Regions from separate parts of the Streptomyces sp. NPDC014907 genome, predicted to be linked through region 2. Evidence: riboswitches for the same ligand, from Rfam matches in the RefSeq annotation. Region 2 holds a riboswitch; the other holds the start of a gene.
What was found. Region 2 has a riboswitch for glycine ahead of gcvP (aminomethyl-transferring glycine dehydrogenase). Riboswitches for the same ligand answer to the same signal wherever they lie in the genome.
Positions count from the first base shown of each region.

Region 1: it holds a riboswitch for glycine, as region 2 does, so the genes downstream of both, gcvT (glycine cleavage system aminomethyltransferase GcvT) here and gcvP (aminomethyl-transferring glycine dehydrogenase) in region 2, are expected to answer to the same signal.

Region 1 covers NZ_JBVHEG010000001.1:252,375-258,765, forward strand. Annotated here, with positions in the region: gene ACZ3IL_RS01120 (enhanced serine sensitivity protein SseB C-terminal domain-containing protein) at 1-405, opposite strand, end outside; gene ACZ3IL_RS01125 (enhanced serine sensitivity protein SseB) at 498-1,235, opposite strand; gene ACZ3IL_RS01130 (AAA family ATPase) at 1,459-2,121, opposite strand; glycine riboswitch at 2,289-2,388, shown strand; gene gcvT (glycine cleavage system aminomethyltransferase GcvT) at 2,546-3,661, shown strand; gene gcvH (glycine cleavage system protein GcvH) at 3,739-4,119, shown strand; gene glyA (serine hydroxymethyltransferase) at 4,152-5,411, shown strand; gene ACZ3IL_RS01150 (L-serine ammonia-lyase) at 5,570-6,391, shown strand, end outside.
Region 2 covers NZ_JBVHEG010000018.1:39,630-46,020, reverse strand. Annotated here, with positions in the region: gene ftsR (transcriptional regulator FtsR) at 1-198, shown strand, start outside; gene ACZ3IL_RS28545 (bifunctional nuclease family protein) at 252-725, shown strand; gene ACZ3IL_RS28540 (MerR family transcriptional regulator) at 957-1,574, shown strand; gene ACZ3IL_RS28535 (DNA polymerase IV) at 1,646-3,091, shown strand; gene ACZ3IL_RS28530 (PRC-barrel domain-containing protein) at 3,206-3,580, opposite strand; glycine riboswitch at 3,693-3,792, shown strand; gene gcvP (aminomethyl-transferring glycine dehydrogenase) at 3,971-6,391, shown strand, end outside.

The DNA of each region.
Region 1 (6,391 bases), on a different contig from region 2:
GCGCAGGTCGGCCCAGGGGATGCCGACCCCGCCGCCGGGGGCGTGCGGATTGAGCCAGACGCCCCAGCGGTCGGGATAGAGGGCGCGGGCGATCTCCCGGCCGGTGACGCGCTCGTGGGCGCGGTTCCAGCCGGAGGCGGCGAGCTCCTGGGCGGAGGTGACGCAGGGCGCGTAGCCGAAGCCGTCGACCTCCATGTTCCCGTACTGGGCGTCGGGCGAGCCCGGGGAGCCCTGCCAGAGCAGCATCCGGAGCTCGCCGTCGGCGAGGGCGTGCAGCAGCCGCTCGTACGCGTCGTAGCGTCCGGGCGCCACCTGGCTCAGCGCGTGCTCGACCTTCTCCCGGGCCGCCTCCTCCGCCCGGGCGGAGGAGGCCCCGTTGTCCTCGGCCGTGCCTGACGCGCTCACCCTGGGTTCCGCCCCTCTTCCGTCCACCACGTGTGTGCGGCCGCCGAGGTCCGCGCGGCCGCCGAGTCAGTTCAGCTTAAACAGGGGGCCGCTCACACGGCGGCGCGCTGGTAGAAGGGCCGCACCCGCTCCAGCATCCAGTCCCCGACCGGGTCCTGCGCCATGTCGAGCAGGATGAGGTTGACCGGCCAGGCCACCTCGACCCGGCCGAGGGCGCGGCCGAGGGCGTTCAGGGGCTCGGTGCGGTCGGCGCCCTCCCAGTGGGAGAGCTGGACGCCGACGAAGAGGGCCGGTTCGGTGCCCTCGACGCTGGCGAGGGCGCGGCGGGCGGTGGCGACGGTGCCGGTGGCCTCGAACTCGGCGGAGGCCGCGGCGAGGAAGTCGACCGGGTCGTCCTGCCAGTCGGGTTCGAAGAGCCGGACGCGGCCGCCGGACGCGGGCCCGTCCAGCGGGGTGCGGCCGACGCGGCAGAGTTCCGCCACGGCGGGCGGGGGCAGCGGGACGCCGACGACGCCGCCGGGGTTCACGGCGATGCCGAGCTGCGGGGGCAGGCCGCGGGCGAAGTCGCGGGCGGGGGCGACGGCGAAGGACATGTCGCCGGCGCAGGCGCGGAACTGCTGCTCGGAGCTGAAGACGGGGGTGTAGGCCGCGCCGTCGAGCTCCATGGTGGCGAGGTCCAGGTCGGTGCTGCCGGGGGCGCGGCCGTTGGGCAGGGGCACCCAGACCGGGCTGCGGCCGAGCACCTCGATCAGGCGGCCGCCCGCCTCGGGGTTGCCGAGCGAGGCCGCCAGCACCTCTTCGAGCTCGTTGCCCGGCCACGTCACGTCCACGGTCCCGTTCCCCTCCTCGCACGGCCTGCCGCTCCGGCCGCCCGGCAGCACCCTAACGCCGCCCCGGCGCCGCCGTGCCCAGAAGAGAAGGGTACGAGCGTCCGGGACCGTCCCGCTCCCGGCGACGGCTCCGCCGGACGGCCCGGGCGGTGGCTCCGCCGGACGGTCCCGCCGACGGGGCCGACGGCTCCGGCGGGGCCCGCCGGACGCCGGGCACCCTCCGTCAGCCGGCCTCCCGGAAGGTGATCGCCCGCAGGGTGTCGGCGGCGTCCCGGTCGAGGAGGGTCGCCGAGGCGCAGCCGGCCGGCGGCCGGCCGGACTCGACCGCCCGCAGCAGCCGGCCGACGGCGCGCCGGTGCCGGGCGAAGGCGTACCCGGAGACGCCCCGGCCCCGGGCGTCCTGGCCCGCCCTGGCGGTGTCCGGGGTGACGTCCAGGAGGAGCAGGTGCAGGGACCGGCCCCGGCGGCGGGCCTCGCGGGCGAGCCAGCCGCGCACCCAGGACTGGGTGCCGCAGTCGTGCACGACCACGCTCGCGCCGGAGCGCAGGGCGCGGCGCAGCCCGGCGTAGTGCGCGAGCCGGACCAGCGGGCGGTAGACGGCGTACGGCAGGAGGCGGGGCATCCGGGCCTCCCAGCGCTCGCGGACGTCCTGGGAGTCGATGCCGCGTCCTTCGGCGGTCCGTCTCATGAGGGTGGACTTGCCGCTGCCGGGCAGCCCGGAGACGACCACGAGGTCGCCCGGGGCGAAGGCGAGGGTGCGGGGGCCCCGGCCGCCGCGCTCGCGCAGGTCCCGCAGGACGCGGGCCCGCCCCCGGGTCCGGGCCCGGGCCCGCCGGGACGGTATGCCGGTGCCCGCCGCGTACGCGCCGGTGTGCTGGATCGTCATCGCTTCTCCCCCTGCCGGGCCCCGGAGGACCCTTCCCAAGAAGTGTAAAGAAACGGTAATGGGACACAAGCGATTTGCCGCGCCGACACCGCGTGCAATGATGTGCCCGCCAGGACCGGACAGGCCCCGCACGGGCCCGGCCGCCCCACAACCGCATACCGGCCGCTCGAATCCGCGCGGGAGAGTTCCGGCGCACAGGGTGCGTCCGGACGCCGAAGGAGCAAGACCCTCCCTTGAATCTCTCAGGCCCCGTACCGCGCGGATGAGGCAGATCTGAAAAGCGGGACACCGTCGTGTCCCCACCCAAGGTGCAAGCCGGGGATGCCCCCGGTGAACCTCTCAGGTTCCATGACAGATGGGGAGGACGTCCTCGCCCGTCATGTTCTTTCGTCACCGAACGCCCTTGGGACCCGGGAGCCACCCCATGACCACCGCCCCCCGCCTCACCGCCCTCGACGCCCTGCACCGTTCGCTGGGCGCGACCATGACCGACTTCGCGGGCTGGGACATGCCGCTCCGCTACGGCAGCGAGCGCGACGAGCACAACGCCGTCCGCACCCGGGCCGGCCTCTTCGACCTCTCCCACATGGGCGAGATCACCGTCACCGGCCCGGAGGCCGTCAACCTGCTCGACCACGCCCTGGTCGGCAACATCTCCACGGTGGGCCCGGGCCGCGCCCGGTACACGATGATCTGCCGCGAGGACGGCGGCATCCTGGACGACCTGATCGTCTACCGCCTGGGCGACACCGAGTACATGGTCGTCGCCAACGCCTCCAACGCCCAGACCGTCCTGGACGCCCTCACCGAGCGCGCGGCCGGCTTCGACGCCGAGGTCCGCGACGACCGCGACGCGTACGCCCTCATCGCGGTCCAGGGCCCGGAGTCCCCCGGCATCCTGAAGGCGGTCACCGACGCCGACCTGGACGGCCTGAAGTACTACGCCGGCCTGCCGGGCACGGTCGCGGGCGTGCCCGCCCTGATCGCCCGCACCGGGTACACCGGCGAGGACGGCTTCGAGCTCTTCCTGAAGCCGGAGCACGCCGAGGGCGTGTGGAAGGCGCTGACCGGGGCGGGCGAGGGCGTCGGCCTGATCCCCTGCGGCCTGTCCTGCCGCGACACGCTCCGCCTGGAGGCGGGCATGCCGCTGTACGGCCACGAGCTGACCACCTCCCTCACCCCCTTCGACGCGGGCCTCGGCCGGGTCGTGAAGTTCGAGAAGCCGGGCGACTTCGTCGGCCGCGAGGCGCTGGAGGCCGCCGCCGGGCGCGCCGAGACCGCCCCGCCGCGCAAGCTGGTCGGCCTGGTCGCCGAGGGCCGCCGCGTCCCGCGCGCCGGCATGCCGGTCGTCTGCGGCGGCGAGGTCGTCGGCGAGGTCACCTCCGGCGCCCCGTCCCCGACCCTCGGAAAGCCGATCGCGATGGCGTACGTGGACGCGGCGCACGCGGAGCCCGGCACCCCGGGCGTGGGGGTGGACATCCGGGGCACCCACGAGCCGTACGAGGTCGTGGCGCTGCCGTTCTACAAGCGCCGGAAGTGACGCACCCGTCCCGCCCGGCGTCTCACACCGCAAGACCGACGTTCATCAGCACTCCCCCGATCCAGGAGAATCAGGTCATGAGCAACCCCCAGCAGCTGCGCTACACCAAGGAGCACGAGTGGCTGTCGGACGCCGAGGACGGCGTCGCGACCGTCGGCATCACCGAGTTCGCGGCCAACGCGCTCGGTGACGTCGTCTACGCCCAGCTCCCCGAGGTCGGCGACACCGTCACCGCGGGCGAGACCTGCGGCGAGCTGGAGTCGACGAAGTCCGTGAGCGACCTGTACTCCCCCGTCTCGGGCGAGGTCGTCGCCGCCAACCAGGACGTGGTGGACGACCCGTCCCTGGTGAACACGGCTCCGTTCGAGGGTGGCTGGCTGTTCAAGGTGCGCGTCGCGGGTGAGCCGGACGACCTGCTCACCGCCGACGAGTACGCCGCGTTCTCCGCCGGGAACTGAGACCGGGCCCGAAACCCCTTAGGGATCGATTCATGTCGCTTCTGAACACCCCCCTCCACGAGCTGGACCCCGACGTCGCCGCCGCCGTCGACGCCGAGCTCCGCCGCCAGCAGTCCACCCTCGAGATGATCGCCTCGGAGAACTTCGCTCCGGTCGCGGTCATGGAGGCACAGGGCTCCGTCCTCACCAACAAGTACGCCGAGGGCTACCCGGGCCGCCGCTACTACGGCGGCTGCGAGCACGTCGACGTGACCGAGCAGATCGCGATCGACCGGATCAAGGACCTGTTCGGCGCCGAGTACGCCAACGTCCAGCCGCACTCCGGCGCCTCCGCGAACCAGGCCGCCCTCTTCGCGCTCGCCCAGCCCGGCGACACGATCCTGGGTCTGGACCTGGCGCACGGCGGCCACCTCACCCACGGCATGCGCCTGAACTTCTCGGGCAAGCAGTTCAACGTGGTCGCGTACCACGTGGACGGGGCCGGCCTGGTCGACATGGCCGAGGTCGAGAGCCTGGCCAAGGAGCACCGCCCCAAGGTGATCATCGCGGGCTGGTCGGCCTACCCGCGTCAGCTGGACTTCGCGGAGTTCCGCCGGATCGCGGACGAGGTCGGCGCCCACCTGTGGGTCGACATGGCCCACTTCGCGGGCCTGGTCGCCGCCGGTCTGCACCCGAACCCGGTCGAGTACGCGGACGTGGTGACCTCCACCACGCACAAGACGCTCGGCGGCCCGCGCGGCGGCGTCATCCTGGCGAAGAAGGAGTTCGCGAAGAAGCTGAACTCCTCGGTCTTCCCCGGTTTCCAGGGCGGCCCGCTGGAGCACGTGATCGCGGCCAAGGCCGTCTCCTTCAAGGTCGCGGCCTCGGAGGAGTTCAAGGAGCGCCAGGAGCGCACCCTGGAGGGCGCCCGGATCATCGCCGAGCGCCTGGTCCAGGACGACGTGACCGCCCACGGCGTCTCGGTCCTGTCCGGCGGTACGGACGTGCACCTGCTCCTGGTCGACCTGCGCGACTCGGAGCTGGACGGCCAGCAGGCCGAGGACCGGCTCCACGAGGTCGGCATCACGGTCAACCGGAACGCGGTCCCGAACGACCCGCGTCCCCCGATGGTCACCTCGGGCCTGCGCATCGGCACGCCGGCGCTCGCGACCCGCGGTTTCGGGGCCGAGGACTTCCGCGAGGTGGCGGACGTCATCGCCGAGACCCTCAAGCCCGGCTTCGACGCCGAGGCCCTCAGGGCCCGGGTGACCGCCCTCGCGGACAAGCACCCGCTGTACCCCGGCCTGAAGTGATCCCGCAGTAATTTCGTACGCTTTTGTTCGTACGGACATCCGGGGCACCGCGCACACTGGAACAACGGGCGCGGTGCCCCGACCCATGTCCCCCGCCCACGCGCTTTCTGCACCACCCCGGCAGACAACGACGTCCAGCCCCCACAAGGAGTCCTCCCGTGGCCATCTCGGTCTTCGACCTGTTCTCGATCGGCATCGGTCCGTCGAGCTCCCACACGGTGGGCCCGATGCGCGCGGCCCGGATGTTCGCCCGCCGGCTGAAGAACGAGGGCCTGCTGGCCCACACGGCGAAGGTGCGGGCGGAGCTGTACGGCTCCCTGGGGGCGACCGGCCACGGCCACGGCACCCCGAAGGCCGTCCTGCTCGGCCTGGAGGGGAACTCGCCCCGCACGGTCGACGTCGAGCGCGCGGACGAGGAGTTCGAGCGGATCAGGGAGAGCGGCCGGATCGACCTGCTCGGCGCCCACGAGATCCCCTTCGACTTCGACGCCGACCTGGTCCTGCACCGGCGCAAGGCGCTCCCGTACCACGCCAACGGCATGACGGTCTTCGCGTACGACGCCGGGGGCGCGCTCCTCCTGGAGAAGACGTACTACTCGGTCGGCGGCGGCTTCGTCGTCGACGAGGACGCCGTCGCGGGCGAGAACCCGATCGTCCCGGACGACACCGTCCTGAAGTACCCCTTCCGCACCGGCGACGAGCTGCTGCGCCTCGCCCGGGAGACCGGCCTGTCGATCTCGGCGATGATGCTGGAGAACGAGAAGGCCTGGCGCACCGAGGACGAGATCCGGGCGGGCCTGCTGGAGATCTGGCGGGTCATGCAGTCCTGCGTCTCGCGCGGCATGGCCCGCGAGGGCATCCTGCCCGGCGGCCTGAAGGTGCGTCGGCGCGCCGCGAACTCCGCCCGGAAGCTGCGCTCCGAGGGCGACCCGGCGGCGCACGCCATGGAGTGGATCACCCTGTACGCGATGGCGGTGAAC
Region 2 (6,391 bases):
CCCCGGCACCTGAGGGCCGTCAAGGCGGGCGCGGACCGGGAGGCCGGGCTGATCGAGCAGGTGGTCGCGCCGCTGCGCCGACACCGGAACCCGCAGACCAGGGCCCATGCGGAGGCCACGGCCAAGGAGCTGGCGGCGCAGTCGGTACGGCTGCACGCGGCCCTGGTGCAGATCGCCCTGGGCATCCGGTCGCAGTGACCCGGGAGGGGCCCGACTATCCAAACCGGCCGGGCACGTCCTAGGGTTGCTGTGTGAACGAGCTCGACGTTGTGGGTGTCCGAGTGGAAATGCCCTCCAACCAGCCGATCGTGCTCCTGCGTGAAGTGGGAGGCGATCGGTTCCTCCCCATCTGGATCGGACCGGGTGAGGCGACCGCGATCGCCTTCGCCCAGCAAGGCATGGCGCCTCCGCGACCGCTGACGCACGACCTCTTCAAGGACGTGCTGGAGGCCGTGGGACAGGAACTCACCGAAGTCCGCATCACGGATCTGCGTGACGGGGTCTTCTACGCCGAACTGGTCTTCGCCAGCGGCGTCGAGGTGAGCGCGCGGCCGTCCGACGCGATAGCGCTGGCCCTCCGGACCGGGACGCCGATCTACGGCAGCGACGGCGTCCTGGACGACGCCGGCATCGCGATTCCGGACGAGCAGGAGGACGAGGTGGAGAAGTTCCGCGAATTCCTCGATCAGATCTCACCGGAGGACTTCGGGACCAACAGTCAGTGAGACCGGCGTCCGGTCACCGGCGGGGCCGGTGGCCGGCCGGACCGGGCGGTACGGCCGGAGGCCGTTCGCGGGGCGCCGTCAGAGCATTCGAGTAGCCTTTCCCCGGAGAGAGATACGGGAAACCACTCTCAGGGTGATTATCACTCGGCGTGCCGAGTGTGGCGATCGTTGACGCACCCCGAGTGACTGCCTACCTTCGTGTGGGCAGGTCAAGGACGGAGGGTCGGCGTGATGAGCAGCGCGGACGGTACGGCAGGCAGCTCCCTCGGACGTGTGTCCGGGGAGAGCGGTCCGTATCCGCTTCACGGCAGTGTGGGCGACTTCGGCACGGGCGCCGGTGAGGGCGTGCCGGACGAGGCGGTCGGCTACCGCGGTCCCACGGCCTGTGCGGCCGCCGGGATCACCTACCGCCAACTGGACTACTGGGCGCGCACCGGGCTGGTGGAGCCGAGCGTGCGGCCCGCGTACGGGTCGGGGACGCAGCGGCTCTACAGCTTCCGCGACGTCGTCGTCCTGAAGATCGTGAAGCGTTTCCTCGACACCGGGGTGGCCCTGCAGAACATCCGGGCCGCCGTGCAGCACCTGCGCGCCCGGGGCTTCCGCGACCTGGAGCGGATGACGCTCATGAGCGACGGGGCCACCGTCTACGAGTGCTCCTCGCCCGACGAGGTCGTGGACCTGCTCCAGGGCGGCCAGGGAGTCTTCGGCATCGCCGTCGGGGTGGTCTGGCGGGACGTGGAGGCTGCGCTGTCCCAGCTGCACGGGGAGCGGGTGGACACCGGCGAGACCCTCGTGGGGCACAACCCGGGGGACGAACTGGCCAGGCGGCGCAGGGACAGGGCGGTCTGAGACCGTCCGCCCCGCCGCGCCGGCCCCGGCCCGGTGGGGCGCTGTCAGTGGCATGAGGCAGCATCGGACGCGTGAGAGCCGCGCCGACGATCCTGCACCTCGACATGGACGCGTTCTTCGCCGCCGCCGAGCAGGCGGCGAAGCCCAGCCTGCGCGGAAAGCCCGTGATCGTCGGCGGTCTCGGCCCCCGGGGAGTGGTGGCCACCGCGTCGTACGAGGCACGCCGCTTCGGGGTCCACTCCGCGATGCCGATGGGACAGGCGCGGCGGCTCGCGCCGAACGCGGCCTACCTCGTACCGCGCTTCGCCTTCTACCGGTCGATCAGCGAGCAGGTCATGGGACTGCTCGGGCGTCTCTCCCCGCTCGTGGAACCCCTCAGCCTCGACGAGGCCTTCGTGGACCTGGAGGCGGGGGGCGTCGCCGGTGACGCCGCGAGCGCGCGGGCCGCGGGGGAGCGGCTGCGGGCCGACATCCTGGCGACGACCGGGCTCACGGGGTCGGTCGGGCTCGCCGGGTCCAAGATGATCGCGAAGATCGCCTCCGAGGAGGCGAAGCCGAACGGGCTCGTCCTCATCGAGCCGGGAACCGAACGGGAACTCCTGGGACCGCGTTCCGTGCGCATCCTCCCCGGCGTCGGGCCGGCGACCGGGGAGCACCTGCGGAGGGCCGGGATGACCACCGTCTCCGATCTCGCGGAGGCGGGCGAGGACGAACTCGTACGGCTCCTCGGCCGGGCGCACGGGACCTCGCTGCACCGGATGGCGCTGGGGCACGACGACCGGGCCGTGGTGGCCGAGCGGGACGCCAAGTCCGTCTCGGTCGAGGACACCTTCGACGTGGACCTGCACGACCGGACACGGATCCGGGCCGAGGTCGAGCGCCTCGCCGAGCGGTGTGTCGCACGGCTGCGGGCGTCGGGGCACTCGGGACGGACGATCGTCCTGAAGGTCCGGCGGTTCGACTTCTCGACGCTGACCCGCTCCGAGACGCTGCGGGGGCCGACGGACGCCCTCGGAGTCGTGCGGGAGGCCGCCGGGCGGCTGCTCGACGCGGTGGACACCACGGGGGGCGTGCGGCTGCTGGGGGTGGGGGTGAGCGGCCTCGCGGACTACACGCAGGAGGACCTGTTCGCCCAGGCGGAGGCGGAGGCGGTGGAGGACCGGGGCACCGGGGGGAAGGACGGCACGACGGGGGCGGACGCCGAGGCGGCGGAGGCCGCCGGAACCGGGCCCACCGGGCCCGTGGAGCGGCGCTGGACACCCGGGCACGACGTGCGGCACGCGGTGTACGGGGCCGGCTGGGTGCAGGGGAGCGGCATCGGACGGGTCACGGTGCGGTTCGAGGACCCGTGGTCGGCACCGGGACGGGTGCGGACGTTCGCCGTGGACGATCCGGAGCTGACGGCGGGAGAGGCGCTGCCGCTGGTGAGGGGAGGGACACCGGTGGCCGCCGTGCCGGCGGCGGCCGGGGAGCACGGGGACGTGCCCGGCCCGGGCTCCCCTCCGCGCCGCCCGTGACGCCGGGCGGAGGGGCGGGACCGTTCCTCCGGGCGGTCCGGTCCCCGGCCGCCGTACGGCGGCCGCGCGCCTCCCGGCCGGGCCCCGCCGCCTCGGCGGGGCGCCCGGGACGGGTCAGGCGCCGTCCCGGCCCGCCAGGCGGCCGAAGTCCTTGTCCGGGTGGTCCTCGGGGGACGGGGGGAGGGCGAGGTCGTAGTGGCGGTAGAGCTGGAGCTCCTGCTCCGGGGAGAGGTGGCGGCCCACACCGAAGTCCGGGGCGTCCCTGATGAGGGCGCGTTCGAACGGGACGTGGAGGCCGTCGTCGAGCAGGCTGCTCGGCTCCAGGGGGACGAAGGCGTCCCGGCTGAACAGGCCGGTGCGGACGGCGGCCCACTCCGGTACGCCGGTCGCGTCGTCCAGGTACACCTCGTCGACGGTCCCGATCTTGTTCCCGTCGCGGTCGAACGCCTTGCGGCCGATCAGGCTGCGCGGATCGATGTCGGTCTGCACGGTCCCTCCAAATGGTCGCAGCTCCTCTACCCCCTACCAAAGGGCACATCCGGGATGTCGGCCACTTGAGCGAAAGGAGCCACAATCGCGCTGGTAGGCTGGGCGTGGCTGTCGACCCCGTGCGGGAGAGTCCCCCGGAGAAAGCTTCCGGAGGGCGCCGAAGGAGCAAATCCTCCCCGGAATCTCTCAGGCCCCTGTACCGCGCGGACGAGGTCACTCTGGAAAGCAGAGCGGATGTCCGACGGCATGCGCTCTCACCGACGGTGAAAGCCGGCGGGCCGCGAGGCGCGCCGGTGAAACTCTCAGGTTGAGATGACAGAGGGGGAGGCCGTCCGGGCACCCGCGCCGTGGTGCCCCTCGCAGGTCGTGACGACCAGGAGGCCTCCGTACATGACCGCCAACCGCATTCCGCTCTCCGAGCTCGAGCAGGGCATCCCGTTCGAGCAGCGGCACATCGGGCCCGATGCCGAGGCCCGGGCCAAGATGCTCGCCCAGGTCGGTTACGGCTCGCTCGACGAACTCACCGCCGCCGCGGTGCCGGACGTGATCAAGAACGCCGAGGCGCTGGACCTGCCGGCCGCGCGCACCGAGGCCGACGTCCTCGCCGAACTGCGCGCGCTCGCCGACCGCAACCAGGTGCTCGCCCCGATGATCGGCCTCGGCTACTACGGCACCTTCACCCCGCCGGTGATCCTGCGGAACGTGATGGAGAACCCCGCCTGGTACACGGCCTACACGCCGTACCAGCCGGAGATCTCCCAGGGCCGCCTGGAGGCCCTGCTGAACTTCCAGACGATGGTCGCCGACCTGACCGGTCTCCCCACCTCCGGCGCCTCCCTCCTGGACGAGGGCACCGCCGCCGCCGAGGCCATGGCGCTGTCCCGCCGCGTCGGCAAGGTCAAGAACGGCGTCTTCCTGGTCGACGCCGACGCCCTGCCGCAGACGATCGCCGTCATCGAGACCCGCGCCGAGCCGACCGGCGTCGAGGTCGTCGTCGCCGACCTGAGCGGGGGCATCCCCGCCGAGGTCGCCGAACGCGGCGTCTTCGGCGTGCTCCTCCAGTACCCCGGTGCCTCCGGTGCCGTCCGCGACCTCAAGCCGCTGATCGACGCGGCCCACGAGCTCGGCGCGATCGTCACCGTCGCCGCCGACCTCCTCGCCCTCACCCTGCTCACCTCGCCCGGCGAGCTGGGGGCCGACATCGCCGTCGGCACCACCCAGCGGTTCGGCGTCCCGATGGGCTTCGGCGGCCCGCACGCCGGCTACATGGCCGTCCAGGACAAGCACGCCCGTTCCCTGCCCGGCCGTCTCGTGGGCGTCTCCGTCGACGCCGACGGCAACCGCGCGTACCGCCTGGCGCTCCAGACCCGCGAGCAGCACATCCGCCGCGAGAAGGCCACCAGCAACATCTGCACCGCCCAGGTGCTGCTCGCCGTCATGGCCGGCATGTACGCCGTCTACCACGGCCCCGACGGCCTGAAGGGCATCGCGCTCCGCACCCACCGCTACGCCGCGATCCTCGCCGCCGGTCTGCGCGCCGGGGGCGTCGAGCTGACCGGGGACGTCTTCTTCGACACCGTCACCGCCCGCGTCCCGGGCAGGGCCGACGAGATCGTCGCCGCCGCCCGCGAGGCCGGCGTCAACCTCCACCGCGCCGACGCCGACCACGTGTCGGTCTCCTGCGACGAGACCACCACGCGCGAGCGGCTCGCCGCCGTGTGGGGGGCCTTCGGCGTCACCGCCGACGCGGAGGCCCTGGACGCGGTCACCGGGGACGCGCTGCCCGCCGGTCTCCTGCGCTCCGACGCGTACCTGACCCACCCGGTCTTCCACGCGCACCGCTCCGAGACCTCGATGCTGCGCTACCTGCGCCGCCTCGCCGACCGCGACTACGCGCTCGACCGCGGCATGATCCCGCTCGGCTCCTGCACGATGAAGCTGAACGCGACCACCGAGATGGAGCCGGTGACCTGGCCCGAGTTCGGCCAGATGCACCCCTTCGCCCCGGTCGAGCAGGCCCGGGGCTACCTCACGCTCATCACCGAGCTGGAGGAGCGCCTCGCCGAGGTCACCGGCTACGACAAGGTGTCGATCCAGCCGAACGCCGGATCGCAGGGCGAGCTGGCCGGCCTCCTCGCCGTCCGCGCGTACCACCGGGCCAACGGCGACGAGCAGCGCACCGTCTGCCTCATCCCGTCCTCCGCGCACGGCACCAACGCCGCCTCCGCCGTGATGGCCGGGATGAAGGTCGTCGTGGTGAAGACCGCCGACGACGGCGAGATCGACGTCGAGGACCTGCGGGCCAAGATCGCCCAGTACCGTGACGAGCTGTCCGTGCTGATGATCACCTACCCGTCCACGCACGGCGTGTTCGAGGAGCACGTCGCCGACATCTGCGCCGAGGTCCACGAGGCCGGCGGCCAGGTGTACGTCGACGGCGCCAACCTCAACGCCCTGGTCGGCCTCGCCAAGCCGGGCCACTTCGGCGGCGACGTCTCGCACCTGAACCTGCACAAGACCTTCTGCATCCCGCACGGCGGCGGCGGTCCCGGTGTCGGCCCGGTCGGCGTCCGCTCCCACCTCGCCCCGTACCTGCCGAACCACCCGCTCCAGCCCACCGCGGGCCCGGAGACCGGCGTCGGCCCGATCTCGGCCGCCCCGTGGGGCTCCGCCGGCATCCTGCCGATCTCCTGGTCGTACGTGCGCCTCATGGGCGGCGAGGGCCTCAAGCGGGCCACCCAGGTCGCGGTGCTCGCGGCGAACTACATCGCCAAGCGCCTGGAGCCGCACTTCCCGGTGCTCTACACCGGT